4 regions of the Massilia consociata genome follow, and region 3 is predicted to be linked to each of the others. Evidence: predicted binding sites of a transcription regulator. Region 3 holds the regulator's gene; each other region holds the start of a gene.
What was found. Region 3 encodes LexA, which represses DNA repair genes until DNA is damaged. Its sites were predicted from a motif close to ACTGTATNNNNATACAGT; they were not measured.
Positions count from the first base shown of each region.

Region 1: the regulator LexA is predicted to act here: its motif matches at 5,438-5,455, upstream of ACFFJK_RS11090 (VRR-NUC domain-containing protein).
Region 2: the regulator LexA is predicted to act here: its motif matches at 4,022-4,039, upstream of recA (recombinase RecA).
Region 4: the regulator LexA is predicted to act here: its motif matches at 2,895-2,912, upstream of ACFFJK_RS20015 (putative DNA modification/repair radical SAM protein).

Region 1 is NZ_JBHLWP010000011.1:6,041-13,119, reverse strand. It holds gene ACFFJK_RS11105 (sensor histidine kinase) at 1-754, shown strand, start outside; gene ACFFJK_RS11100 (LytR/AlgR family response regulator transcription factor) at 732-1,484, shown strand; gene ACFFJK_RS11095 (ATP-dependent DNA helicase) at 1,493-3,781, opposite strand; gene ACFFJK_RS11090 (VRR-NUC domain-containing protein) at 3,778-5,424, opposite strand; gene ACFFJK_RS11085 (hypothetical protein) at 5,527-6,381, opposite strand; gene ACFFJK_RS11080 (M15 family metallopeptidase) at 6,474-7,079, shown strand, end outside.
Region 2 is NZ_JBHLWP010000016.1:206,929-214,007, forward strand. It holds gene sucD (succinate--CoA ligase subunit alpha) at 1-95, opposite strand, end outside; gene sucC (ADP-forming succinate--CoA ligase subunit beta) at 114-1,283, opposite strand; gene ACFFJK_RS18095 (DUF2889 domain-containing protein) at 1,360-1,935, opposite strand; gene recX (recombination regulator RecX) at 2,398-2,856, opposite strand; gene recA (recombinase RecA) at 2,878-3,960, opposite strand; gene ACFFJK_RS18110 (response regulator) at 4,147-4,863, shown strand; gene ACFFJK_RS18115 (sensor histidine kinase) at 4,860-6,485, shown strand; gene ACFFJK_RS18120 (DUF4212 domain-containing protein) at 6,463-6,771, shown strand; gene ACFFJK_RS18125 (sodium:solute symporter family protein) at 6,768-7,079, shown strand, end outside.
Region 3 is NZ_JBHLWP010000013.1:61,177-68,255, reverse strand. It holds gene ACFFJK_RS13685 (CvpA family protein) at 1-358, shown strand, start outside; gene purF (amidophosphoribosyltransferase) at 413-1,936, shown strand; gene ACFFJK_RS13675 (cystathionine gamma-synthase family protein) at 1,947-3,185, shown strand; gene ACFFJK_RS13670 (tetratricopeptide repeat protein) at 3,456-4,178, shown strand; gene lexA (transcriptional repressor LexA) at 4,255-4,887, opposite strand; gene rpsF (30S ribosomal protein S6) at 5,317-5,703, shown strand; gene priB (primosomal replication protein N) at 5,745-6,035, shown strand; gene rpsR (30S ribosomal protein S18) at 6,080-6,370, shown strand; gene rplI (50S ribosomal protein L9) at 6,408-6,860, shown strand; gene ACFFJK_RS13640 (replicative DNA helicase) at 6,981-7,079, shown strand, end outside.
Region 4 is NZ_JBHLWP010000019.1:117,505-124,583, reverse strand. It holds gene ACFFJK_RS20020 (UdgX family uracil-DNA binding protein) at 157-1,656, opposite strand; gene ACFFJK_RS20015 (putative DNA modification/repair radical SAM protein) at 1,653-2,882, opposite strand; gene ACFFJK_RS20010 (M16 family metallopeptidase) at 3,215-5,977, opposite strand; gene ACFFJK_RS20005 (tetratricopeptide repeat protein) at 6,180-7,079, opposite strand, start outside.

The sequences.
Region 1 (7,079 bases), on a different contig from region 3:
GGCGATGATGTTCGGGATCGGCGTGCTGCTGTACTGGATGACGGCGGTCGCGCACTACCTGGCGCTGGAGTTCGAGCGGGCACGGCGCGCCGAGACGCAGGCGCTCGAGTCCCGGCTGCTGGCGCAGGATGCGGAGTTGCGCATGCTGCGCACGCAGGTCGATCCGCATTTCCTGTTCAACAGCCTGAACTCGATCAGCGCACTGACCAGCATCGATCCCGGCAAGGCACGCGACATGAGCCTGCAGCTGGCCGGCTTCTTCCGCCACACACTGGGGCTGGAGGCGCACCGCAAGGTCAGCCTGGGCGAGGAAATGGCGCTGCTCGAGCGTTTCGTGGCGATCGAGCAGGTACGCTTCGGGCCGCGCCTGGCGTTCACACGGCAGGTGGGCGAGGATGCTGCGCAATGCCTGCTGCCGCCGATGATCCTGCAGCCCCTGGTGGAAAATGCGGTCAAGCACGGGATCGGGCAGATGCTCGATGGCGGCAGGATTACGGTCTGGGCCGAGCGCGCCGGTTCGCTCCTGCGTCTTCGGGTGCAAAATGACATCGATCCGGACGAGGCGGGAGCAGCGGCAGCGCCCGGTGCCATCGGCCTGGCCAATGTCCGCCAGCGGCTGGCCGCTGCATACGGCAGGCAAGCCAGCGTGCACTGGACACGCGAGGACGACAAGTTCAGGGTGGACCTGGTGCTGCCCGCGGAGACAACGGAAAGCCTGATGGGAGATGCGGATGCGCGTACTGATCGTCGATGATGAGCACTTGGCGCGGGCGCTGCTGCGCGAGTACCTGGAACGCCACCCCGACGTGGAGATCGTCGGCGAGTGCGCCAACGGCTTCGAGGCCGTGAAGGCCATCGGGGAGCTGGCTCCGGATCTGGTCTTCCTCGATATCCAGATGCCCAAGCTGGACGGCTTCGAAGTGGTGGAGCTGGCCGGCACGAAGTTGCCCGATACGAGCCCGAATGCGCCGCACTACATCTTCACCACCGCTTACGACCAGTTCGCGTTGCGGGCGTTCGAGGTGCATGCGATCGACTACCTGCTCAAGCCCTTCAGCCGCGAGCGGCTGGCCCAGGCGCTGGAGCATGCGCGCAGCCGCCGTCCGCGACAGGCCGGGGTGGAAGCGCTGGTAGCGCAGGCGGCGCGGCGCCACGGATACCTCGAGCGGGTCCTGATCAAGGATGGCGCCCGCGTGCACCTGGTGCCGGCGCCCACCATCGATTACATCGAGGCCCAGGACGATTACGTGCAGGTCAACGCAGGCGGGCGGGCCTGGCTCAAGCACCAGAGCCTGTCGGAGCTCGAAGCGCAGCTCGACCCGCAGGTGTTCATCCGCATCCACCGTTCGTACATCGTCAATGTCGGATCGGTCGCGCGCATCGAGCCGGCCAGCAAGGACAATTATTGCGCGGTGCTGAAGGATGGCGTCAAGCTGCCGATCAGCCGCAGCGGCTACCAGCGGGTGCGCGAAGCGGTGCGCTGATCGCCTCCTCAGCTGCGTGCGCCGGGCCGCTCGTCCACGTCCCACCAGGCCGGCAGCAGGGCACGCACCTCGGGCCGGCCGAAGCGGTCGTCGATCAGCCAGACGACGCCATGATCAAGCTCGGTGCGGATCACGCGGCCGGCCGCCTGCACCACCTTCTGCATGCCGGGATACAGGTAGGTGTAGTCGTAGCCGGCGCCGAACATCGCCTGCATCCGCTCGCGCAGCTGTTCGTTCACCGGGTTCACCTGGGGCAGCCCGAGGGTGGCGACGAAGGCGCCGATCAGGCGTTCACCCGGCAGGTCGATGCCTTCGCCGAACGATCCGCCCAGCACGGCGAAACCCACGCCGCGCCCGCCCGCGGCAAAGCGATCGAGGAAGGCGGCGCGTTCCGGTTCGCTCATGCGGCGCTCCTGGCGCCATGCCGGCACCTCCGGGTGGCGTTCCTGCAGCACCGCGAGCACCTGTTCCAGGTAATCGAAACTGCTGAAGAAGGCCAGGTAGTTGCCTTCCCTGGCGGCGTACTGGCGCGCGATGAGGTCCGCGATCGGCCCGAGCGAGGCGGCGCGGTGCTGGTAGCGCGTGGAGATGCCGTCGGCGATGTGGACTTCGAGCTGGCTGGCGCTGAACGGCGAGGCAACGTCGGCCCAGGCGGTATCGGGCGGCATGCCGAGCAGGTCGCAGAAGTAGTGCCAGGGGCCGAGCGTGGCCGAGAACAGCGTGACCGAACGGGCCAGCGCAAAGCGCGGTGCCAGGAAGGGCGCCGGCACCACGTTGCGAATACAAATGTTCGAGTCGCGCACGCCCGCGCGCGCCAGGTCGCACAGCGAATGCGCGCCGAAGGATTCGGCCAGCCGGATGAAGGCCAATGCATCGAAATGGAAGCGCTGCAGGTCCGGATCGAGCGGTCCGGGGAACTCGGCCAGGAAGTCGTTCACGGCGCTGGTGGCGTTCTGCAGGGCGTCGAGCAGCTTCTCCGGCACGGCCGGGAGCACCTGGTAGGGCGCGGGCGCTTCCCTGTCGACGCCGGTCCAGGCGCGGCCGACGCGCTCGAGCGCCTTCCTGACCGGCTCCGGCGCGTTCGCCCGCGCCGCGCGCAGGTTGCCGCGCTCCAGCTCCGCGCTGTACATCGAACGCGCGCGCGACACCATGTTGTGGGCTTCGTCGACCAGCACGCTGGTGCGCCAGTTGTCGGCCAATGCGAGCGCGTACAGCATGGCGCCGCCGTCGAAGTAATAGTTGTAGTCGCCGACCACCACGTCGGCCCAGCGCGCCATCTCGCTGCCCAGGTAATACGGACAAACTTCGTGCGCAAGCGCGACCTCGCGCAAGGCCTCGCGGTCCAGCATGCCCACCTGCACGGCGGCCGACCGGGCCGCCGGCAGGCGGTCGTAGAAGCCTTTCGCGAGCGGGCAGGAGTCGCCCTGGCAGGCCTTGTCCGGATGTTCGCAGGCCTTGTCGCGGGCGGTGAGTTCCAGCACGCGCAGGGGGATGGTCGTGCCGGCCAGGCTGGCGGCGGCGTCGAGCGCAAGCCGGCGCCCGGGCGTCTTCGCGGCCAGGAAGAATACCTTGTCCAGGCCTTCCTGCGGCATCGCCTTCAGTACCGGGAACAGGCTGCCGATGGTCTTGCCGATGCCGGTCGGCGCCTGCGCCAGCAGGCAGCGCCCGCTCGTGTTGGCGCGGTAGACGTTCTCCGCCAGCTGGCGCTGGCCGGGACGGAAATCCGCATGCGGAAAGCGCAGCGTGGCCAGCGCGGTGTCGCGCGCCGCACGGTGCGCCGCCTCTTGCGCAGCCCAGGCGGAAAAGCGCGCGCACAGGTCCGCGAAGAGCGTGGCCAGCGCCGCCGCATCCTGCGTCTCGCGCAGTACCGTCTCCTGGCCGCTGCCGATGTCGTAGTAGACCAGCGCCAGGTTCACCTGCTCGAGCCTGTGCTCCACGCAGAGCAGGTGGCCATAGACGCGCAGCTGCGCCCAGTGCAGGTGGCGGTGGTTGTCGGGGATGCTCGAAAACTTGCCGCGGTGGGTCTTGATCTCTTCGAGCAGGTTCTGGTCGGGGTCGTAACCGTCGGCGCGGCCGCGCACGTGCAGCCCGCCCCAGTCGCCGCTCAGGGACACTTCGGTGCGGTAGTTGCCGCCGCGGCGGGCCGTAACGACGGCATGGCCGGCGATGCCTTCCTGGGCGCTGGGCGAGGGGGTGAAGCGCAGGTCGAGGTCACCCTGCTTGGCGGTGAATTCGCACAAGGTGCGCACGGCGACCTTGTAGCACGGGCCGTCACCGGCGAGGCCGCCCGCAGTCAAGCAGCCACCTCCCACTGCAGGTAACAGACCGACACGGGCATTCCGTGCGCCGTGCAGTAGTCGATCCAGCGCAGCTGGTTGTCCTGCAGGCGGTCGCCCGGGCCCTTCACCTCGATCATGGTGTAGCGCTTTTCGTGCGGCCAGAACTGGATCAGGTCGGGGAAGCCGGTATGGTTGGCTTTCACGTCGGCCAGGATGCGCTCGCACCATTTGCGCAGGTGCGCCGGCGCAATGCAGGCCAGCGCCAGGTCGAGCAGCTCGCCGGTCAGCGCTCCCCAGTACACGAAGGGCGAGGCGATGCCCGCCTTTTCTTCGAAATTGCGGCGGATGGTCCCGACATAGCGGCCGTCCTCGAGCTCGGCCAGGCAGGACGCGAACTCGGCCTCGCGGCGGTGGTGGAAGTCGGCGCTGTACAGGTCCGCCGGCCCGCGATGGAACGGGTGGAAGAAAGCGCCGGGAATGGCGGCGAACACGGCGCGCCAGCACAGCAGGCCGAACAGCGAATTGGCCAGGGCGTTCTCGACGTAGAACACCGGCGCCTCCTCGCTGGCAAGGTGTTCGCGCACCACGCCTTCCACCCACCAGTCGCCGGCCGGCATGGGCAGGCACAGGTCGAGGCGGTGGACACCGGTGGTACGCGGTGCGGCCAGCCTGGCGTGGCCGAGCCGGCGCGCGAGGCGCGGACCGATGCGCATCAGGTGCTGGCGCTCCGCTTCGCTTTCCGGCGCCTGCCGGGCCAGCGCCAGCAGGTCGTAGGCCTCGGCGAAACGCTCATGCTTTTCCAGTACGCGGATGGCGCGTCCGCGCGCGCCCGGAAAGCGGCAGCGTGCGTAGACGGCGTAGGCATTGTCCCAGTCCTTCTGCTTTTCGTACTGCTGGCCGATCTGGAACAGCAGCTTTTCGCGCCGGCTCGCGAGCCAGTCGTTGCCGAAGGCGTGCTCGGGCAGGTCGCGCACGACCTCGTCGAGCGGTTCGCCTGCGGCGAAGCGTTCCTTGCAGCCGTGGAGGACGAGGTAATGGTCGACATCGCTGCGCGAGCGAAAGCCTCGCGAGGCGTGCGAGATCTCGACCTGCTCGTAGCGGAACATGCCGAGGTCGGACAGCACGAACTCGGTCCAGTCCTGGTGCAGGTTGCCGAAGAAGAGCAGGCGCAGGCGGTCGCACAAGGGCTTGACGTGGATGCGCAACGCCAGGTCGGCGCACTCGCGGTACCAGTCGCCGAAGGGGCGCGACTCGGCAAATTCAGCACGCAGGGCTTCGAGCTGTTCGGCCTTGCGCGCGTTCTTTTGCGGGAGCCGGGTCCCGAAAGCCGCCGCGATCTCGGGTTTTGACAGCAGGTCGAACAGTTCGTCCAGGCTCAGGACCGGGTTGGTTTCGATCCAGCCGGTGGCGAGCAGGTCGCGGGCAGCGTCGACCGGACAGCCGATTTCGGGATAGACCAGTTTGCTCGCGCGAAACAGGTCCCCCTTGCGCATGACCATGCGCACGAACAGGGCGCGCGCAGCCTTGGGCAGCGCCGGAAACGCCGCGAGGAAGGCGAGCTCCTCGTCGCCCAACAGGTCGCGATAACGCTCGCCGATCCAGTCGAGGACGCGCTGGAAGTTATCCAGGTAATAAAACTCGTTTTCCAGAACCCTGATCATGTCGTAACGTTGCACTGTGCTTATGTACAGTATAACGCTGCGCGGAATCAATAACCCAGCAGTTTCCGCCTTTTTCGCGGCTGATGCAGGCTTTTCGCCACGTTACTGGCGGGCGGGGGCTGCCTTGCAGGAATCGTTGGGGCACAGGAGTTCGGTCATCTGCGAGTCTTCCGGGGCGTGGCCGTTGGCATGCACGATGACGGCGGAAATCAGGGCCACGTCTGCGTCCACGTGCCCATCGCTCGTCTTGCGCGGGCTGCCGGGGCGCTGCGCCCTGGCGGGTGCGGGACGGGCGGCGCTGCGCGCCAGCGCGGCCTGACGTGCGGGCGCTGCGGCCGGCCGCGCAGGCGTGACGGAGGCCTGCCTGGCGCCGGTGCGGGCGGTGGCCGTTGCCCTGGCAGCGGCCGGCGCAGTGCGTTCGGCCAGGCGCGCGGCGTTCTCGGCAACCGGCGCCGGTTCACGCACCGGCACGGTCGGGGCCGGTTGTGCTTGCGCCGGCTTGAGCAGGCGCAGCGGCGGCACGCCGTCGGGGGCAGCAGGCTGGTCCACGATCACCGCACTCGCATGCTGCGTCGGCGCCGGGCCGTCAGCGGCGGGCGAGCCTGGCGGTGCCGCCATGGCAACCTGGCGCAGCGGCGCAGCAGGTGGCGCCGCCGGGCTTGCCGAATCGGAGCGCATGGCGCCGGCGGGCGCGGGATGCGCAGGATTCGCCGGAGGTGCATGGATGGCGTCGGCAAGCACGCTTTGCTCCACCTCCGGCCTCAGGTCATTGTTGTTCGAGGCCAGCCACACGAGTGTCGCGGTCAGCGCCAGCGCGACGGCGGCGCCGGCACCGTACCAGGCGAGCCGTGCAGGCGACGCGGCGGCGCCATGCCGGCGCCCCGGCTCGCGTTCGAGCATCGCGAGGATGCTGTCCTCGCCACTGGTACGGCGGGGCGACATCAGGTTCGGTCGCATGGAGGCGGGTTGATTTTCGTCTGTAGGCCGCACGACATTACTCCTAAGATTGGTTCTCCTAATTCTGATTAGAAACAATCTTGGAGGAAGCGATGCTGATTTTTCTCGCCCTTCTGTACTTTTGTCTTGCCACGGGTGCGATCTGGCTCGCGCTGTTCCCCAGCGGCCGGGCTTTCGTCGCACGGGGACTGTTCATGATCCGTCAGCACCTCGCCCGGCGCGCCACCGGCTGGCAGATCGCGGGCAGCCGCTATGCCGGTTCGGTACGCGACGGCCTTCCCGGCGATCTGCGCGGCAGCGTCGTGCGCTTCGTCAAGCGCCACCGGATCGCCTGCGCCGTCGGGGTGCCGGCGGTGTTGATTCCGTCGCTGCTGGCGCTGGCTTTGAGCAGCCCGGCCATGCTGCCCGTGTACGAGGGCAGCACCACGCTGCCCGACGCCCAGGTGGCGGCCCTGCTGCAGGGCGAGCGGCTGGTACCTCCGGTGGCGCTGCCTCCCGGCGTCTTCACCACGGCCGAAGTGGAAGTGGTGCGGCCGATGCTGGTGAACGCGAGCCGTAACTGGGGCTTGCTGCATCCGGACTTCAGCCAGCGTCTGCTGCTGGCATTCAAGATCATGAAGGAAAAGCACGGTTACGACATGGCACTGCTCGAAGGCTACCGCAGCCCGGCACGCCAGGAGGAACTGGCGCGGGCCGGC
Region 2 (7,079 bases), on a different contig from region 3:
GCGTAGTCGCGGCACATGCGGGTGTGGAATTGACCGGTCTTGCCGGTAATACCTTGGGTGATGACTTTGGTATCTTTGTTGATCAGAATCGACATTTTTATTTCCTTCGCGAATTAGGCTTGGCCAGCGGCAGCGGCAACGACCTGCTTCGCTGCGTCTTCCATGGTGTCTGCGGAGATGATCGGCAGGCCCGAATCGGCCAGCATCTTCTTGCCCAGGTCTTCGTTGGTGCCCTTCATGCGGACGACCAGCGGCACCTGCAACGACACAGCCTTCGATGCGGTGATCACGCCTTCGGCGATCACGTCGCAGCGCATGATGCCACCGAAGATGTTGACCAGGATGGCCTTCAGGCCCGGGTTCTTCAGCATGATCTTGAATGCTTCGGTGACCTTTTCTGCGGTTGCACCGCCGCCCACGTCCAGGAAGTTGGCCGGCTCGCCGCCGAACAGCTTGATGGTGTCCATGGTGGCCATGGCCAGGCCGGCGCCGTTCACCAGGCAGCCGATGTTGCCGTCGAGCGAGATGTACGCCAGGTCGAACTTCGATGCTTCGACTTCAGCCGGATCTTCTTCGTCCAGGTCGCGGTAGGCGACGATTTCCGGGTGACGGAACAGGGCGTTCGAGTCGAAGTTGAACTTCGCGTCCAGGGCGATGACCTTGCCCGAACCGGTCAGGATCAGCGGGTTGATTTCGGCCAGCGAGGCGTCGGTTTCCCAGTATGCCTTGTACAGGCCTTGCAGGTTGGTGCGGGCGTCGACGACCGACTCTTCCGGCACGCCGATCTTGCGGGCGACGTCGTCGGCCTGCTCATCGGTCAGGCCGACCGACGGTTCGATCACGACGTTGTGGATCTTTTCCGGGTTGGTGTGCGCGACTTCTTCGATGTCCATGCCGCCTTCCGACGAGGCCATCAGCACGACCTTCTGGGTTACGCGGTCGGTCACCAGGGAAACGTACAGTTCCTTCTTGATGTCGGCGCCTTCTTCGATCAGCAGGCGGCGGACTTTCTGGCCTTCCGGGCCGGTCTGGTGGGTCACCAGCTGCATGCCCATGATCTGGTCGGCGTATTCCTTGACCTGTTCCAGCGACTTGGCAACCTTCACGCCGCCGCCCTTGCCGCGGCCGCCTGCGTGGATCTGCGCCTTGACGACCCACACCGGGCCGCCCAGCTCTTCAGCGGCCTTGACCGCTTCGTCCACCGACATGCACGGAATGCCGCGCGGAACGGTCACTCCGAACTTTCGGAGGATCTCTTTGCCCTGATACTCATGGATTTTCATGCTGGCTTCCCTTCTTCTATATTAAATACTGATTTGGAAATACGGTTGAACTACAAAATTGACAAAACATCGCATCCTAACCCGACACGGCTTTGATCGACCAGCGGGGGTAGTAGGTGGCCACGGCCGGTCCGTCGCTGCGCAGAGCATGGCAACGGTCGAGCTCGAAGGGCCGTTCGGCCGCGCTTTTGCTAGGATTTGCGTCGGCGGCGCCGCGATCGTCGAAGACGTCGTCGGCGAAGGCCTGCAGCGCTGCGGTAGGCAGCACCTGGGCCAATTCGGTCAGGTGGGTGCAGCCGAGCACGCCGGAGAGGCGGTCTTTCAGGTGCAGCCGGAAGTGGTTCATCAGCGACAGGCCGACCAGCTTTTTGTAGGCAGGGCCAATCGTCTCACAAAAACCGGGATACGGAACGGCATCGGAAGCGGCTTCAGCGTCCACGATGGTCAGGTTGCGATCGATGGTGACGCGCAGTTTGAGGTCGTGCACAGGCATGCCGCCCGGACGGGTGCCGGAGGCGAGCGGGATGTCACGGGTTTTGACGTCGCGGATACTGGCGTCCAGATCCCACAGGCCATCGTCGCGCGCGTACGCTTCGACGGTAATGGCGCGCGTATGCCGGAGCGAGCGCGATACGGGAGGAGACAGGGGCATAAAAACCAATGCCGCTTGCGCGGCGGTTAGTGGTGCAGCCAGTGTGCTTCATGCACGTTGCCGTAGCTTCTACGACAACAACCGCTCATGCGGCGCTGCTTAAACCGTGAAAGTTTAGCACAGCGCGTTGGCGGTTGCACTGCAACAGAGGGGATTTTGCCGTTTGGAAACGACAACGCCAGGCTTTCTTGCTGGCTGGCCAATGTTGCAAGTGGTTGGACCGCCTGTGGACGTCCGTTAACGGACAGCGCCAGCGCGCAGCGCCATCACCCGTTGAGGAATATGCCAAAGGCATATCGGGGATGACGCTCCGCGCTGGCGCCGGAGCAACGCTTCCGTTATGAAAGCGCGATGTGGTGGGCGGGGGTGATACGGCAAGCTTGCGGCCACGCCTGTCATATCGTCAGGACATGCCTGATGCCAGGCTCGTCCGTCATTGCAGCAGGCCTGGGGCCAGGACTGCTACAGCTCGTCGTCGTCGGGAGCGCCCTGCATTGCGGTCCGTGCAGCGCGTTGGGAGAATCCACGCTGCAGCAGGAAGCGCATCTGCTTGGCCCGCTCGGCCGCATCGGCGGCGACGGTACCGAACTTGCGGCGCCAGACTTCGATGGCGCGCGCCGTTTCGCTGTCGGCGAGCGAAGCTTTGATCTCGGCCAGCGCTTCACCGTTCAGGCCGTGGCTTTGCAGCTCGGCCATCACGCGACTGTTACCGAAACGTCCCGCCTTCCGGTGAATCAGGGATTCGGCAAAACGTTCCTGCGACAGCCAGTTGTTTTTCTCAAGGAAATCCAGGAGGGCTTCCACGTCATCGCCCTCCTCGGCATAACGGGCCAGCTTGCGCCCCAGCTCGAGCCGGCTGTGCTCGCGCAGCGACAGGTAGCGCAGCGCGCGCGCTTTCAGGCTCAGCTGGGGTGCAGGCATAGGCAGCTACAAGTTCAGCGATTACTCGCCGACTGCCTTCAGCTTGTCCTTGCCGCTGTCTTCAACAGCAGCGAGGACTGGCGGCAGCTCGCGCACGCCCAGCGCAGCACGGACCTTGTTCTCGATCTCGCGTGCCAGTGCCGGACGCTCTTTCAGGAACATGCGGGCGTTGTCCTTGCCCTGGCCAATGCGTTCGCCGTTATAGCTGTACCACGAACCCGACTTCTCGACGATCTTGTTGTCGGCGCCCAGGTCCAGGATTTCGCCTTCGCGCGAGGTGCCTTCTCCGTACAGGATGTCGAAGTGGGCTTCCTTGAACGGCGGCGCGATCTTGTTCTTGACGACCTTGACCTTGGTTTCGTTACCAATCACTTCGTCACCCGACTTGATCGAACCGGTACGGCGGATATCCATACGCACGGAGGCGTAGAACTTCAGCGCGTTACCGCCGGTCGTGGTTTCCGGGCTGCCGAACATCACGCCGATCTTCATGCGGATCTGGTTGATGAAGATGACCAGGGTGTTGGTGCGGTTGATCGAGGCGGTGAGCTTGCGCAGCGCCTGCGACATCAGTCGCGCCTGCAGGCCCGGGAGCGAGTCGCCCATGTCGCCTTCGATCTCGGCGCGCGGGGTCAGTGCCGCCACCGAGTCGATGACCACGAGGTCGACCGAGCCCGAACGCACCAGTGCGTCGGTGATTTCGAGGGCCTGTTCACCAGTGTCCGGCTGCGAGATCAGCAGTTCGTCCAGCTTGATGCCCAGCTTTTGCGCGTAGCCCACGTCGAGCGCGTGCTCGGCGTCGATGAAGGCGCAGGTGCCGCCCAGTTTTTGCATCTGGGCGATGGTCTGCAGCGTCAGGGTGGTTTTACCCGACGACTCCGGACCGTAGATTTCAACGATACGGCCGCGCGGCAGGCCACCGACGCCGAGCGCGATGTCCAGGCCCAGCGAGCCGGTGGAAACAGTCTGCACTTCCTCGACCGGCATGTTGGAATCCATGCGCATGACCGAGCCCTTGCCGAACTGCTTTTCAATCTGCGCCAGGGCGGCTGCCAGCGCTTTGCCTTTTTCCGAGGCGTTTACTGCGAGTTTTTTGTCGTCCATGGTGTACTTTCAGCTGTGGAGTAGGCAAGGTAGGGGCGCTACCACGCAAATCAAGGTCACTACTGTATAAAAATCCAGTGGTTTTGGCAAGCGAAAAATGGCGTTGTGGTAGGCTCGCATTGTTGCGATAAATCAAACACAATAAGGGCCTGACAACGGTCTAATGTATTTCCTGAAGGTGCCCCCATGCGAATTCTGCTCGCCGAAGATGATAGCGTACTTGCCGATGGATTAACCCGGTCGCTGCGCCAGTCCGGTTATGCCATCGATTGCGTCAAGAACGGCCAGGATGCCGACACGGCCCTGTCCACCCAGGAGTTCGACCTCCTGATCCTCGACCTCGGCCTGCCCAAGCTGTCCGGGCTGGAGGTGCTGCGCCGCCTGCGCGCGCGCGCCTCGCTGCTGCCGGTGCTGATCCTCACCGCGGCCGATTCGGTCGAGCAGCGCGTCGAGGGCCTCGACCTCGGCGCCGACGACTACATGGCCAAGCCGTTCGCCCTGTCGGAGCTGGAGGCGCGGGTACGTGCCCTCACCCGCCGCGGCGCCGGCGGCGGCTCCACCGTCGTGCGCCACGGCCCGCTGGTATACGACCAGGTCGGCCGCAGCGCCTACATCAACGACCAGATGCTCGATCTTTCCGCACGCGAGCTGGGCCTGCTGGAGGTGCTGCTGGCCCGCACCGGCCGTCTCGTCTCCAAGGAACAGCTGGTCGACCACCTGTGCGAATGGGGCGAGGAAGTCTCGAACAACGCCATCGAGGTCTACGTGCACCGCCTGCGCAAGAAGATCGAGATCGGCGGCGTGCGCATCGCCACCGTGCGCGGCCTGGGCTACTGCCTCGAAAAATTTGCCGAGCCGGCGAACGGCGCACCGAAGCAGGCCGCCCCCGCCGGGAACAGGTGAACGGCCGCGCCGCCGGCGCCGCCGGGCCGGCCGAACCCGGGCCGGCCGCGGCGCCACGCAACGAACCCGCGCAGCGCGCGTCCCCGCAGCCCGACCCCGCGCAGTCCGAGCCTTACGTTCCGCCCAACCCCGAGCCGGACGAGAACATCCAGCACTCGCTGTTCGGCGAGATCCTCGATTGGATGCTGGCCCCGCTGCTGCTGCTGTGGCCGATGAGCATCGCGATCACCTACCTGGTGGCCAAGTCGATCGCCAACCAGCCCTTCGACGATGCGCTGGAAGACCGCGTCACGGTGCTGTCGCAACAGATCCGCACGGTGTCCGGCCAGCCGGTGGTGCAGCTGCCCGGCAGCGCGCGCGACATCCTGCGCGCCGACGACGTGGACAGCGTGTACTTCCAGATCAGCGGGCCGGACGGCGGGCACCTCGACGGCGACCGCGACCTGCCGCGCCCGCGCGACGCCGACGCCGCCGGCACCGACGAGCGCGCACGCAGCGGCGCCGTGGCCTTCCGCAACGACAGCATCCATGGCACCCCGGTGCGCGTCGCCTACTCCTATGTGAACCTTGATCCCGTGCCGGAGCGCGGCCCGGCCGCCGGCGGTGCGACCGCTACGGCCCCCGGCCTGGCCCTGGTCCAGGTCGCAGAGACCCTCGACAAGCGCGCCCACCTGGCCAACGAGATCATCAAGGGCGTGATCCTGCCCCAGTTCATCATCCTGCCGGTGATCCTGGCCCTGGTCTGGTTCGCCCTGTCGCGCGGCCTGAGTCCGCTGGCCGAGCTGCAGCAACGCATCCGCGCCCGTCCCCAGGACGACCTGTCGCCGATCGACCCGCGCCAGGTGCCGGAAGAGATCTCGCCGCTGGTCGGCTCGTTCAACGACATGCTCGAGCGGCTGGCGCAGACCGTCGAGATGCAGAAGCGCTTCATCGCCGACGCCGCGCACCAGATGAAGACGCCGCTGGCCGGCATGCGCATGCAGTCCGAGCTGGCCCTGCGCCAGGTCGATCCGGACGAGATCCACCGCTCGCTCGAACAGCTGGCCAAGAGCTCGGAATCGGCCACGCGCCTGGTCAACCAGCTGCTGGCGCTGGCGCGCGCCGAGAACCAGCCGCACGCCGGCCTGGCGTTCGAGGAGATCGACCTGGCGCAGCTGGCGCGCGCCACCGTGCAGGACTGGGTGCAGGCCTCGTTCACGCACCGCATCGACCTCGGATTCGAGCCGCAGGACGAACCGCTGGTCATTGCCGGCAACGCCCTGATGCTGCGCGAGCTGCTGTCGAACCTGATCGACAACGCGCTGCGCTACACGCCGCAGGGCGGCAGCGTCACGGTGCGCGTGCGGCGCGACGGCGAGCACGCGCTGCTGGAAGTCGAGGATACCGGCCCCGGCATCGCACCAAGCGAGCGCGTCCACGTGTTCGAGCGCTTCTACCGCATCCTGGGCACCAACGTCCAGGGCAGCGGCCTGGGGCTGGCGATCGTGCGCGAGATCGCGCAGCAGCACGGCGCCGAGATCGACATCTTCAACAACCCGCGCAGCCATGCGTCCAAGTACCCCGGCAGCCTGTTCCGGCTGACCTTCCCGCCACCCGTCCATGACCTCGCCGATGCAGAATGACCCGTCCCCTCTCCCGCACGAAGCGGCCCGCACCGACATGCGCCGCGCGCACTGGGAGCGCACCCGCCGCATGACCCTCGTCCTGGTGTCGCTCTGGCTCGTCGTCGGCTTCGGCACCGTGGCCTTCGCGCGCGAGCTCTCGCAGTTCACGCTGTTCGGCTGGCCCCTGTCGTTCTACATGGCGGCGCAGGGAGCGTCGCTGGTGTCGCTGGCGATCATCGGCTTCTACGCCTGGCGCATGCGCCGCCTCGACCGCGAGCATCCCGGCGCGGAGACGCGAGCGTGAGCGCCAAGCCACCCTACTTCCGCAAGCTATCGCGCTACTACCTCTGGTACACAGCCTGCTTCGCGCTGTTCCTGGTCTCGCTCTACCTGCTCGAGCAGGAAGGCATGCCGCGCCTGTGGATCGGCTACATCTTCATGGCCGCAACCATCGTGCTGTACGCCACCATCGGCGTGGTCGCGCGCACCTCGAACGTCACCGAATACTACGTGGCCGGGCGGCGCGTGCCGGCGCTGTTCAACGGCATGGCGACGGCGGCCGACTGGATCTCGGCGGCCAGCTTCATCAGCCTGGCCGGCGGGCTGTATCTG
Region 3 (7,079 bases):
CGGCGCGCAGCTGGCGCCGATGCTGCCGGAGCTGATGCCGGGCGATACGGCGCGCCTGATCATGGCCTTCATCGTCCTGTTCCTTGGCGTGCGTATCCTGATGGGCCTGCTGTCGCTGGCCATCGGGGCGCTCATCACCGCATCGGGCCTGAGCCTGGCCGATCGGGGACTCGGGGGATTGTTCGGCCTGGCGCGGGGCATTGTAATCGTGCTTGCCGCCGTCATATTGAGCGGGATGACTTCCATCCCGCAACAGGATTTCTGGAAAAATGCGCTGCTGTCGCCGATGGCGGAAACAGGAGCGCGCACGGTCAAACCTTTCCTTCCTGCGGCACTGGCCGAGCACGTCAGGTTTTGATCCAACGGTTTCAACTTTTTGTAATCCAAGCAGTCCAGTCTTTAGGAGCGCACCATGTGTGGCATCGTCGGCGTCGTCTCGAACAATCCCGTCAACCAGCTTTTGTATGACGCGTTGCTGCTGCTGCAGCACCGTGGCCAGGATGCGGCGGGCATTGCAACCAATCACAGCAGCATGTTTTCGATGTACAAGGCCAACGGCCTGGTACGTGACGTGTTCCGCACCCGTAACATGCGTACGCTGCAGGGCAACACCGGTATCGGCCACTGCCGCTATCCGACCGCCGGCTCCTCGAGCGAGGAAGAGGCGCAGCCGTTCTACGTCAACGCACCGTTCGGCATCACCCTGGCCCACAACGGCAACCTGACCAACCAGGCCCAGCTCAAGGAAGAGCTGTTCAAGAACGACCGCCGCCACATCAACACCGACTCCGACTCGGAAGTGCTGCTGAACGTGCTGGCCCACGAGGTCCAGGAAGCGGCCGACGGCTACAAGCTGGACACCGACGCCATCTTCAAGGCGGTCGCCGCGGTACACCGCCGCGTGCGCGGCGCCTATGCCGTGGTGGCGCAGATCGCAGGCCATGGCATGCTGGCCTTCCGCGACCCGTTCGGCATCCGTCCGCTGTGCCTCGGCATGAACGAGGGCGAGCACGGCACCGAATACCTGGTGGCGAGCGAATCCGTGGCGCTGGAAGGCCTGGGCTTCCGCTTCGTGCGCGATATCGCCCCGGGCGAGGCCATCTTCATCAGCAACGACGGCACGCTGCACGAGCGTCAGTGCGCCGAGAACCCGTCGCTGAACCCGTGCGCTTTCGAATACGTCTACCTGGCGCGCCCGGATTCGGTGATCGACGGCGCGTCGGTCTACGCCACCCGCCTGCGCATGGGTGAATACCTGGCCGACAAGATTCGCAAGGAAATCCCGGTCGAAGAGATCGACGTGGTCATGCCGATTCCCGATTCCTCGCGTCCGGCGGCGATCCAGCTGGCGCTGAAGCTCGGTGTCGAGTACCGCGAAGGCTTCATCAAGAACCGCTACATCGGCCGCACCTTCATCATGCCGGGCCAGAACATGCGCAAGAAGTCGGTGCGCCAGAAGCTCAACGCGATCGGGTCCGAGTTCAAGGACAAGAACGTGCTGCTGGTCGACGACTCGATCGTGCGCGGCACCACCAGCCGCGAGATCGTGCAGATGGCGCGCGACGCCGGCGCCCGCAAGGTCTACTTCGCTTCGGCTGCGCCGCCGGTGCTGTACCCGAACGTGTACGGCATCGACATGCCGACGCGCGACGAGCTGATCGCCCATGGCCGCACCAACGAGGAAATCTGCGCGGAGATCACCGCCGACCGCCTGGTCTACCAGGACGTGGATGCGCTCAAGAAGGCGATCTCGGACGTCAACCCGGCGTTGAAGAACTTCGAGGCTTCGTGCTTCGACGGCGTGTACGTGACCGGCGACGTGACCCCGGAATACCTGGATCGCCAGGAGTCGGCACGCCACAAGGGTGGCAGCAAGGGTGTGGAGGACGCGGCGACCAACCAGCTCAACCTCAACCGCCCGGTCACGGCCGAGTGACGGGGGCGGCATGACGGACAAGCGCTACGGTTTCACGACCACCATCCTGCACAACGACCGCAGGAAGAGCATCGAGCAGGGCTCGCTGCACAAGCCGGTGCACACCTCGGTGGCCTTCGGCTACGGCGATGCGCGCCAGCTGGCTTCGGTCTTCCAGGGCAAGGAGCCGGGCTTCCGCTACGGCCGCCAGGGCAACCCGACCGTCGGCGCGCTCGAGGACAAGATCACCAGGATGGAAGACGGCGTTGGCACGCTGTGCTTCGCCACCGGGATGGGCGCCATCGGCGCGCTGTTCCAGGCGTTGCTGCGTGCGGGCGACCACATCGTGTCTTCGTCCTTCCTGTTCGGCAATACCAACAGCCTGTGGCAGACGGTGGCAGGGCAGGGCGTGGCCGTGGATTTCGTCGACGCGACCGATGTCGCCAAGGTCGAAGCGGCCCTGACCCCGGACACGCGCATGGTCTTCGTCGAGACCATCGCCAATCCGCGCACCCAGGTGGCCGACCTGGCGCGCATCGGTGAGCTGTGCCGCGCGCGCGGCATCCTGTACGTGGTCGACAACACGATGACCACGCCTTACCTGTTCCGCCCGAAAACGGTCGGCGCGGGGCTGGTGGTGAACTCGCTGACCAAGTCGATCGGCGGCCACGGCAATGCCCTGGGCGGCGCGCTGACCGACACCGGCCTGTTCGACTGGAGCGCCTACCCGCACATCGCGGCCAACTTCCGCAAGCAGCCGGTAGCAGCCCAGGGCCTGGCCCAGCTGCGCGCCAAGGCGCTACGCGACTTCGGGGCGGCGCTCGGGCCGGAAGCGGCGCACCACATCGCGGTGGGCGCCGAAACGCTGGCGCTGCGCATGGAGCGCACCAGCAGCAATGCGCTGGCGCTGGCGCAGATGCTCGAGGCGGACGAGCGCGTGTCCGCCGTGTACTATCCCGGCCTGGCCTCGCATCCCCAGAACGGCATCACGCGGGAGCTGTTCCGCGCCGGCGGCTCGCTGCTCAGCTTCGAGCTGGTGGAGTCGATCGACCCCTTTGACTACCTGAACCGCCTCAAGCTCGGCATTCCGGCCAGCAACCTGGGCGACACCCGCACCCTGGTGATCCCGGTGGCGCACACCATCTTCTTCGAGATGGGGGCGGAGCGGCGCGCCAGCATGGGCATCGCCGAGTCGCTGATCCGGGTCTCGGTCGGCATCGAGGATACCGACGACCTGCTGATGGATTTCCGCCAGGCGCTCGACGCCTGAGCGGTCGGCGCGCTCTCCGGCGGCCGCAGGCTGCGGTCGTCAAAACGGCGCCTGTGGTTGCCGTTGTCAAAACGGCTCCTGTGGTCGCCGTCGTCAAAACGGCTCCTGTGGTTGCCGTCGTCAAAACGGCGCCTGTGGTCGCCGTCGTCAAAACGGCTCCGGTGGTCGCCGTCGTCAAAACGGCTCCTGTGGTCGCCGTTTTGTTTCAGCGGTTGAGCGGGGCGGGGGATTGCCGCTATCATGGGATTCTTTCCTCTTTCATCACCTGCCATGAAGACCAAGCTGTTCCTTGCATCCCTGCTGCTGTGCGGGTCCGCCTTTGCCGGGGAACTTGAAGATGCGCACGCCCTGTTCGCCAAGAAGGACTACGCGCAGGCGCAAAAGATCTACACGAAGCTGGCCAATGCCGGCAATCCGGAAGCCCAGCAGGCGCTCGGCCAGATGGTCTGGTATGGTGAAGCGGGGCAGGTGGACGAGGCGAAGGCGCGCGAGCTGTTCAAGAAGGCCGCGGCCAAGGGCAACAAGGTCGCAGCCGCGTCGCTCGACGTGATGGACCAGCGCGTCAAGCGCCGCGCCGAGATCGACTACTGGATCAAGGGCTACGACGGGGAAGACCTGAAGTCAGGCGAGTTCCGCTGCGTGGCGCCGCGCATTCCGGCGATGTCGAAGATTAATACGGACATCGACCGCATCGGCAATGCCGTGACCGCGTGGCAGGAGTGCTACAACAAATTCGTCACCAACCTGAACGCGGCAATGCCGCTGACCAAGCGCATCCCGGCCGATATCGCCAAGCTGATGAACAAGGACGAGACCGAGCAGTCGACGGCTTACCTGACCCAGCTGCAGTCCAACCTCACCGAGGAAGCGAAGGTGAGCTCGAAGCTGGTGCTCGCCGATTTCGCGGCCTGGCGCGCGGCGACCGAGGCATATGTGGCCGAGCACAACGCGATGGTGAAGGGCTTGCAGGAGGCGAAGAAGAGAGGGGAGTGAAGCGTTGGAGGCTACTCGCCGAAATGGGATTCCCGCACAGGCGGGAACCCGATTTTAGAAGCGCAGTGTCAGCATGTCAGTGCCAGCTGCGCATCAGTCCAACCGCCAGCCCCTCGAGCGCGAACTCGTCTTCCGGCTTTACCTGGATCACTTTGAAATCAGGATTTTCCGGCAGCAGTTCGACCAGGCTGCCTGTCTTGCGGTAGCGCTTGACGGTGACTTCCTCGCCAAGTCGCGCGACCACGATCTGGCCGTTCTTGGCGCTGTCGATCTTCTTCACGGCGAGGAAATCGCCGTCGCAGATGCCGGCATCGCGCATCGACCAGCCCTTGACCTTCAGCAGGAAATCCGGACGCGCCGAGAACATCGCGGCATCGACGGAATAGGTGGCTTCGACGTGTTCCTGGGCCAGGATGGGCGAGCCGGCAGCCACGCGTCCGACCAGCGGCAGCGACATCATGAGCGCCGGCGGCACCATCGGGACCTGTTCGACGGAAGCGCCGACCAGGCGGATGCCGCGCGAGGTGCCCGGCGAAATCTCGATCGCGCCCTTGCGCGCCAGGGCCTGCAGGTGTTCTTCGGCCGCATTGGCCGACTTGAAGCCCAGCTCGGCCGCGATTTCGGCGCGGGTCGGCGGGAAGCCGGTGTTTTCGATCGCTTCCTTGATCAGGTTAAGGATCTGTTCTTGCCTTGCAGTGAGCTTGAGCATGGATGTGTTACGGCAAATGGTTGTAAGAGCAGACTGTATTTTTGTACAGTATTCTGATATGCGCAAGGGCAAACACGGGAAAAGTGTAAAAAAATTGTGCAATGCGGGTTGCGGTCAGCGCGGACTGTGGCGCGATGCACGCAAATTGGGTTCCCGCCTTCGCGGGAACGACGTGCTATTGCTACAAACTCCGGTTGCGCCCAGCCTTGCCCGAGTCCTGAAAGCCGTCGTATGCCCCATTGGGGCCTACGACTTCCGGCGAAGGCCGGAACCCAATTTCGTTGCTTCACGTTGGCGTACGCGTCCCCTGTAACAACAACCCCAGTTCCCAACCGCCTCTTTTTCCGGCTATAATGGCAGGCTTTCCCTTCCCACACTCGTCTTGACGCCGAGGTGGGCATTTGTTTAAACGTCCTCAAGGAGTGTTGCATGCGTCATTATGAAATCGTTTTTATCGTCCATCCGGACCAGAGCGAGCAGGTTCCGGCGATGATCGAGCGTTACAAGACCACGGTGACCACCCGCGGCGGTAACATCCATCGCGTGGAAGACTGGGGCCGCCGCCAGATGGCTTACCAGATCCAGAAGCTGCCGAAGGCTCACTACATCTGCATGAACATCGAGTGCGACAACGAGACCCTGGTCGAGCTGGAAACCGCATTCAAGTTCAACGATGCCGTCCTGCGTCACCTGACCGTCAAGATGAAGAAGGCCGAAACCGCTCCGTCGCCGATGATGAAGTCGGTGCAGCGCGAAGACGCAGCCAAGAGCCACCGCGCGGAAGCAGCAGCCGCTGCCCCGGCCGCCGCTGCTTGATTGTTGACTGAGTTTTTCCAGGAAGTCCCAGAACCAGCGCAGTGAATCAACTTCAGCTCATCGCGACCATCGCGGAGCGGGATGTGCTGCGTTACACCCCGGCCGGCGTCCCCATCGTGGGTGCCATCCTGTCGCATAGTTCGCAGCAGGAAGAGGCCGGAGTCGCAAGGCTGGTCGCATTCGAAGTCCCCGCGCTGGCCGCGGGCGAGATTTCGGGCAGGCTGGCCGGCGCCGAACTCGGCGCCGCGTACCGGTTCGACGGCTTCCTCGCACGGAAAAACCGCAACAGCAAAGCCTTGGTGTTTCACATTATTGATTTCAGTGCCGCATAGTCGACGACTACGGCGCGTTAGATTACAGATACAGGAGCCTCGAAATGGCATTCGGTAAAAAGTTCGACAAAAACAAAGCTAAAGAAAAACTCAAGCGCAAACAGCAGAACCCGCTGTTCAAGCGCAAGAAGTTCTGCCGCTTCACCGCAGCAAACGTGGAACAGGTTGACTACAAAGACGTCGACACCCTGAAGGACTTCGTCCAGGAAAACGGCAAGATCATGCCGGCACGCCTGACCGGCACCAAGGCGCACTACCAGCGCCAGGTCGACACCGCCATCAAGCGCGCACGCTACCTCGCGCTGCTGCCGTACACCGACCTGCACAACGCTTAATCGCGTCGGTCAGTTCAGAATATCCTGGAGAAAAAACATGCAAGTTATCCTTTTGGAAAAAGTTGTTAACGTCGGCAACCTGGGCGACGTGGTCAAGGTCAAGGACGGTTACGCACGTAACTTCCTGATCCCGCAGAAGATGGCACGCCGTGCTACCCAGGCCGCCGTGGCTGAATTCGAAGTCAAGCGCGCCGAACTGGAAAAAGCAGCAGCTGAAAAGCTGTCGGCTGCCCAGGCACAAGGCGACAAGCTGAGCGGCATGACCGTCACCATCGCCCAGAAGGCGGGCGTGGACGGCCGTCTGTTCGGTTCGGTCACCAACTTCGACATCGCCGAAGCCCTGAGCAAGCAAGGCTTCCCGGTCGAGAAGTCGCAGGTTCGCATGCCGACCGGCCCGCTGAAGACCACCGGCGAATTCCCGGTTGCCGTCGCGCTGCACACCGATGTCGTCTCGGACATCACCATCGCCGTCGTCGGCGAAGCTGCTTAAGTCTTTGACGTAAGCAACTGTTGTATAAATGAAAAAGCCGGGTTCGCCCGGCTTTTTTTGCGTCCTGAAAAACGCGGCAATTATGACAGCCGCATGACAGGAGAAGGTATAATGCCCGCCATGAATTCTCCAGCCGATCCGCAAGTCGATTCCCTGCGCATTCCACCGCACTCCATCGAGGCAGAACAGTCCGTCATCGGCGGCCTGCTGCGCGATAAC
Region 4 (7,079 bases), on a different contig from region 3:
GCGGAGACACGCATGCGGCTCCGCTCGCTCAGCAATTAATGCCGTACGGAAATTCTACGAGACAATTGTGAATATTCTCGAAAATGTGACGAGTTCGATAACGAGATTTTTTACCTTTCTGCGTCACTGGCGCAACACTCGGCAATTCCGGCAATTTCATTCGGGTTCCGGCACGTCGGGCCGCTCGATCAGCTCCTGCGCCAGCTTCAATCCTTTGACCATGAGCGAGAACGCCTCCTGCTTGGCCGCTTCGTCGGGCACGCGCAGCACGTACGAAGGGTGGTAGATCGTCACTACCCAGGCGCCGTCGTGGCGGATCGGCTTGCCCAAGGTGTCCTTGAGTGTGACGGTGGCCCGGCGCAGCACCGACTTGAGCGCGGTGGCGCCCATCGCCACGATGACCTTCGGTTTCACGGCCGCCAGCTCTTTTTCGAGCCAGTAATGGCAGGCCTCGATCTCGCGCTGGACCGGGGTCTTGTGCAGGCGGCGCTTGCCACGCGGCTCCCACTTGAAGTGCTTTACCGCGTTAGTGAGGTAGACGGACTGGCGGTCGACTTCGGCCTGGGCGAAGACGCGGTCGAGCAACTTGCCGGCCGGGCCGACGAAAGGCTTGCCGGCCAGGTCTTCCTGGTCGCCCGGCTGCTCGCCCACGACCATGATGGGAGCCCGCTTCGGTCCTTCGCCGCCGACGCCCTGAGTGGCGAACTGCCACAGCTCGCAGCGCCGACATTCGTCGATCTTCGAGGGTTGCTCGCGGTCCGGCTGGGCGGCCTCGGGCGTGATCGGGATCGTGGCGCCGCTCCTGCGGCCCACTGTTTGTACCTGTCCGATCTTGCGCGCGCCGAGTTCGGCCTGGCTCACCATGGAAGGCACGATCGCGCCTTCGGGCAGGTTCTTCCAGAAGCGCGACGGGATGTGGCTCTGCATCAGCTGGGCATTGACGCGCGCCGGGTTGAAGATGCTGCGGTAGTAGGTGAGCCAGAGCGCTTCGCCAGCGTCATCCAGGTCGGCCGCGCTCGACATCAGCGGGCCGGTGTGATGCAGGCTGGCGCCGTCCCACAGCACGCTGGCCTCGGGCGTGGCAATCATCCAGCTGGTCTTGCCCATGCGGGCAACGAAGTGTTCGGCCACCTGCGGCAGCACGTCGTGGCGCGGCTCGAACCAGGCGACGAAACGCGGGGCGCCTGCCTCGACCGGGCGCTCGCGGAATCGGATGTAGGCATGCATGTCGTGCTCCTCGCGGCGCACCGCCTTCACCATGCCGTGCAGGCGCGCGCCGTCCGGGTCGGCGGGTGACTGCACGTCGTGCTCGCCCTGCGTCCAGCGCCACACCACGCGGTAGAGAAAAGCCCAGCGATCCGGGTCGCGGTAGCAGGCGGCGGTCTGCAGCATCTCCATCAGCGAGCGCGGCAAGCGTGGTGCCGGCGGTCTTGCCGAATGCGTTGTTTGCAACGGATTGCCTGCATTATGGTCTGGCCCGGCAGGAGCCGGCGCACCCGAGAACAGGTCCTCTCCCCCTGGCCTGCCCCAGCTCACCGCCTCGGGCGGCACGCCGGCCTGCAACAGCGCGCGCGCGGCGTCGCGCCATTCGGCGAAACTCGTCACCGCCAGTGGCTGGCCGTTGACGACAGCATCGGTGGTGGCGTCGGGGTTCATGCCGCCTGCAGCTCCGGCCACAGGTTCATCTGCTCGGGGGCGTCGGCCAGGTGGCGCCGCAGGAGGTGGGAGCTGGCCGCTCCTTGCGCCGGCTTGTAGTCGGCCGTGACGATGAAGGGCGCGAGCTTCTTCATGCTGCAGCGCAGGCGCGACAGGTCTTCCCAGCGGATGCGGCGGATGCGGCGCAGGTCGACGATGCGTTTGGCGTTGCGGATGCCGATGCCGGGCACGCGCGCGATCATCGTCTCGTCGGCGCGGTTCAGGTCGAGCGGGAAATGCTCGCGGTTGTCCAGGGCCCAGGCCAGCTTGGGGTCGACGTCGAGCGCCAGGTTGCCGGACTGCGGCATCAGTTCGCCCGCCGTGAAGCCGTAGCCGCGCAACAAGAAGTCGGCCTGGTACAGGCGGTGCTCGCGCAGCAGCGGCGGCGGCGCCAGCGGCACGCTCTTCGGGCTGTGCGGAATCGGGCTGAAGGCCGAGTAGTACACGCGCTTGAGTTTGTAGCTGCCGTACAGCGTCTCGGCCGTGTTCAGGATGGTATGGTCGTCGCTGGCGTCGGCGCCGACGATCATCTGCGTGCTCTGCCCGGCCGGGGCGAACGACGGCGCCTTCGGCTCTTCAAGCTTTTCGTCGAGCTTGCGCCGGATCGAGCCCATTGCCAGCTTGATCGTGTGGACGTTCTTTTCCGGCGCCAGGCGGGTCACGCTGTCGTGGGTAGGCAGCTCGATGTTGACGGACAGGCGGTCGGCCCAGCGTCCGGCCTCGGCGATGAGAAGCGGGTCGGCGTCGGGGATGGTCTTGAGGTGGATGTAGCCGCGGAACTGATGCACTTCGCGCAGCTGGCGCGCCACCGCCACCAGCTGCTCCATCGTGTAGTCTGCCGACTGGATGATGCCCGAGCTCAGGAACAGGCCGTCGATGTAGTTGCGGATATAAAAATCATGCGTGAGCTTGACCACTTCCTCGACCGAGAAGCGGGCGCGCGGCACGTTGGACGTGCGGCGGTTGATGCAGTACTGGCAGTCGTAGATGCAGAAGTTGGTGAGCAGGATTTTTAGAAGCGACACGCAGCGGCCGTCCGGCGTATAGCTGTGGCAGATGCCCATGCCGGTGGTGGCGCCGAGGCCGTCCTGGCCTTCGGAACCGCGTTTCGGCGCGCCGCTGCTGGCGCAGGAGGCGTCGTATTTCGCGGCGTCGGCCAGGATTTCCAGTTTGTCGTTGAGTTCCATCGCACGCATTGAACTGTATGGGCATACAGTATACTATCGCACGCGTATGCACAGGGCGGATGGGGTCAAGTGTGCGGGCTTGTTGGCGGTTCAAAGTTGGGACAGGTGGTGCAAGAAGGCGGGTCAGTTTGCACGCTTAAATTGGGTTCCCGCCTGCGCGGGAATGACGTGCTTTGGCAGCGTACCTAATGTTAGGGCCTCTTCAACTCCACTAGCCTTAAAACCGTCATCCCGGCGAAGGCCGGGATCCAATTCCCCAGCGCAGAAACGAACGTAAAAAAAGTCCGGTTAGAAACCGGGCTTTCCTTTACAGTAAGATCAGACGCAGAAAATCAACGAATCGGCTTCCCGTCCGCATCCACCACGGTCACCTCGCCCCAACCCAGCGAGCGCACGCCCGCCTCGATCTTGCGCAGGTCGCCGATCACCATCCACACGACTTCGTCCGGCTTGATGAACTTGCCGGAGGCCGCACCCAGCTGCTGCGGGGTGAGCGCGCGCACGCCCGCCGCGTACTTGCTCCAGTAGTCGTCCGCCAGCCCCAGGTTCACGGTGGACAGCCCGGCCGACTCCAGCGCGTCCAGGGTGGCGAAGCGGCCCGGCAGGCGCGCCGTCATGTTGCGCATGATGCTCTCGTACTCGGTCCCCACCAGCGGACGTTCACCCGCCACGCCGCGCAGCTCCTTCTGCACTTCCTTCATCGCCTCGATCGTCTTGTCGGTCTGCACCGGGGCGACGACGACGAAGGGGCGCTGGCCGCGGACTTCCGACAGGCGGGCGCTGGTGCCGTAGCTCCAGTGCTTGTCCAGGCGCAGGTTGCGGTTCAGGCGCGAAGTCGCCATGCCGCCGAAGTTCGTCATCACCGGCTCCATCGCCAGGTCTTCCGGCTGGCCGTAGGCCTGCGACACGTGGGTGGCGACGATGGTCGACTGCGGCGCGTCCGGCTTGTCCACCAGGATCAGGCGCTTGCCCCGGGTCGGCGGCACGACCGCCATCTTCTTGGCGGGCGCCGTGCCCTGCTGCCACTTGCCGAAGCTCGCTTCCAGTGCCGGCAGCAGCTTGTCCATGGTGGTGTCGCCGGCGACGACGATGGTGGCGCTGCCGGGCTTGAACCAGGTGGCGTGCCATGCCGTCAGGTCGTCGCGGGTGAGCGCCTGCACGCTGCCCTCGAAACCGGATGCCGGCTTGCCGTAGGCATGCTCCGGGCCGTACAGCAAGGACGGCACCAGGCGCAGCGCCAGGCTGTTCGGCTGCGCCTTTTCCTGGCCGATCTGCGCGACCCGGCGGCTCTTCGAGAGCGCGAACTGGTCTTGCGGGAAGCTCGGCGCCAGCGCGGCCTCGGCCATCAGGCCGAGGGACGGCGCCAGGTTGGCGCTGGTCGCCTGCAGGCGCACCAACGACATGTCCTGGGTGGTGCCGGCGGACAGGCGTGCGCCCAGGTTTTCCAGCGCGTCCGACAGTGCGAATGCGTCGCGCGTCTTCGTGCCCTTGTCGAGCAGGTCGAGCGCAAGCGAGGCGGCGCCGGCCTTGGCGCTGCTGTCCGAGGCGGCGCCGGCGTCCACCGCCAGCGCCACGTTGACGATCGGGGCCGAGTGGCGTTCGAGCAGCACGACCTTCAGTCCGTTCTTCAGCTGCGCACGCTGCAGCGCCGGGAAGCTTACGTCCGGGGCCTCGCCCAGCGCCGGCAGCTTCTTGCGGTCGAGGGTCGATTTCACGGCCGCCAGCTTCGGCGCCGGCTTGACCGTCATCGTGTAGTGGTTGGCACGCAGCCAGCGGTTGGCGGCGTCCTTGACCTGGGCCGGGGTGCTGGTGGCATAGACTTCGAGGCGGTCGAGGTAGGCGTCCGGCTTGCCGCCGTAGGTCATGCTCTCGGCCAGCACGTCGGAGCGGCCGCCGAAGCCGCCCAGGCGCTCCAGGCTGCGCGAAAAATCGGCCAGTTCGCGCGTCTTCACGCGCTGCAGCTCGGCGCCGGTCGGGCCCTTGTCCAGCAGCTCGGCCATCACACGGTCCATCTCGCGTTCGACTTCCAGGGGATCGGCGCCCGGCTTGACGGTGACGATCAGGTTGAAGGTGCCGCCCAGCTCGGCGTCGTTGACGTAGGCGCCGACGTTGGTGGCCAGCCCCTTTTCGTAGACCAGGCGCTTGTCCAGGCGCGCGCTCTTCGAGCCGGCCAGCACGCCGGCCAGCAGGTTCAGGCGCTGGGTGTCGGCGTCCTTCCACGTCGAGGTATGCCAGCTGCGGTAGATGCGCACCTGCGGCACGTGGTCGTCCATCTCGTCGCGGATATTGCGGTCCAGCTGCGGGATCCATTTTTCCGTACGCGGCAGCGGCGGGCCCGGCGGGATCGCACCGAAGTATTTGTTGACCAGCTCGTAGGCGCGTTCCGGCGTGATGTCGCCGGCCAGCGAGATCACGGCGTTGTTCGGGCCGTAATAGGTGCGGTACCACTCTTTGATGTCGTCCAGCGAGGCAGCCTGCAGGTCTTCCATGTAGCCGATCGTCGACCACGAGTACGGGTGCGAATACGGGTACATCTTGCTTGATATTTCCATGCGCACGCGGCCATACGGCTGGTTCTCGCCCTGGCGCTTCTCGTTCTGCACCACGCCGCGCTCGCGCTCGAGCATCTCCTTCGAGATGTAGTTGCCGAGGAAGCCCATGCGGTCCGATTCGAGGAACAGCGTGCGCTCGAGCGCCGACACCGGCACGTCTTCGAAGAAGTTGGTGCGGTCGGTGTTGGTGGTGCCGTTGCGGTTGTTCGCGCCGAGGTCGTCCATCGCCTCGCGGAAGCCGTGCGGGTAGTTCTCGGAGCCGTTGAAGAAGAAGTGCTCGAACAGGTGCGCGAAACCGGTCTTGCCGCGCTTCTCGTTGCGCGAGCCGACGTGGTACCACATGTTCACGCCGACCACCGGCACGCTGTGGTCGGTGTGGACCAGCAGGGTCAGGCCGTTGGGCAGCACGAATTTCTTATGGTCGATGCTGTAGGCCTTGCGGTCGAACTTGAAGGGCGCGGCGGCGGTCGGTGCCGCGGCGTGGGCAGGCAGCGCTGCTGCGGCTGCGAGACCGAGCAGTAATGGGAGGGCGAGTTTTTTCATGGGTGTCTCGTGGACTGGGTAGTTGTATGTATGCGTCCCGTCCGAGCACGCGCCGGTCGGACGCGTGGGCGGCATAGCCGCCCACCCTACAATAAGCCTTCTGTTTGCGCCAGAGGTAGTAGATGCATATGTAGAGCGGGTTTGTAGGGTGGGCGAGTTTCTCGCCCATGCGTTCAACTCCCGCGTGAGCGGTCGGAACGTGCTAGACAGCCCCTTGTACCTGCGCCAGCAACTGCGGCTCCATGCGCCCCGCGATCTTCTTCAGGTAGCTGGACGCCGCATCCACGCCCGCCGCGCCGGCCCGCTGCAGCCACCCGTAGGCCTCGACCAGGTCGCGCTGCACGCCCTGCCCCGCCGAATACATCACACCCAGGTTGAACTGCGCGCGCGCGTGGCCCTGGCGCGCCGCGCACAGGTACCAGAAGTGCGCCGCTTCGTAGTCGCGTTCGATGCCCTTGCCGCAGTCGTGGCGCAGGCCCAGTTCGAACTGCGCCAGTGCGTGCCCCTGGTCGGCGGCCTTGTGGAACCAGCCGGTCGCTTCCACCGGATCGCGGTCGTCGAAACGGTCGAGCAAGGTGCCGACCATGTACTGCGCCGGCGCGTAACCCTGGTGCGCGGCGCGGCGGTACCACTCCAGCGCCTGCGCCTCGTCCCGCTTCACGCCGGCACCGCTTTCATAACGCAGGCCGAGGTCGAACTGCGCGCGCAGGTGGCCCTGCTCGGCCGCCTTGCGGTACCAGTGCACCGCCTGTTCGGGGTCGGCCGGCACGCCGTTGCCGGCATCGATCAGCTGGGCGAGGTGGTACTGGGCCGAGGGCATGCCCTGCTCGGCCGCCTGGCGGTACCAGTGCGCGGCCTGGCTCGGGTCGCGTTCGACGCCCTGGCCGTGTTCGTAGCGCACGCCGAGGTTGTCCTGGGCGCCGGCATGGCCCTGCTCCGCCGCGCGGCGGTACCAGGTGAGCGCCAGCGCTTCGTTGCGCGGCACGCCGTGGCCACTGTCGTAGATCAAGGCCAGGTTGAACTGCGAGCTGGCGTGTCCCTGTTCGGCGGCGCGGCCATACCACAGGATCGCGCGCTCGCTGTCCTGCGGCACGTCCTGGCC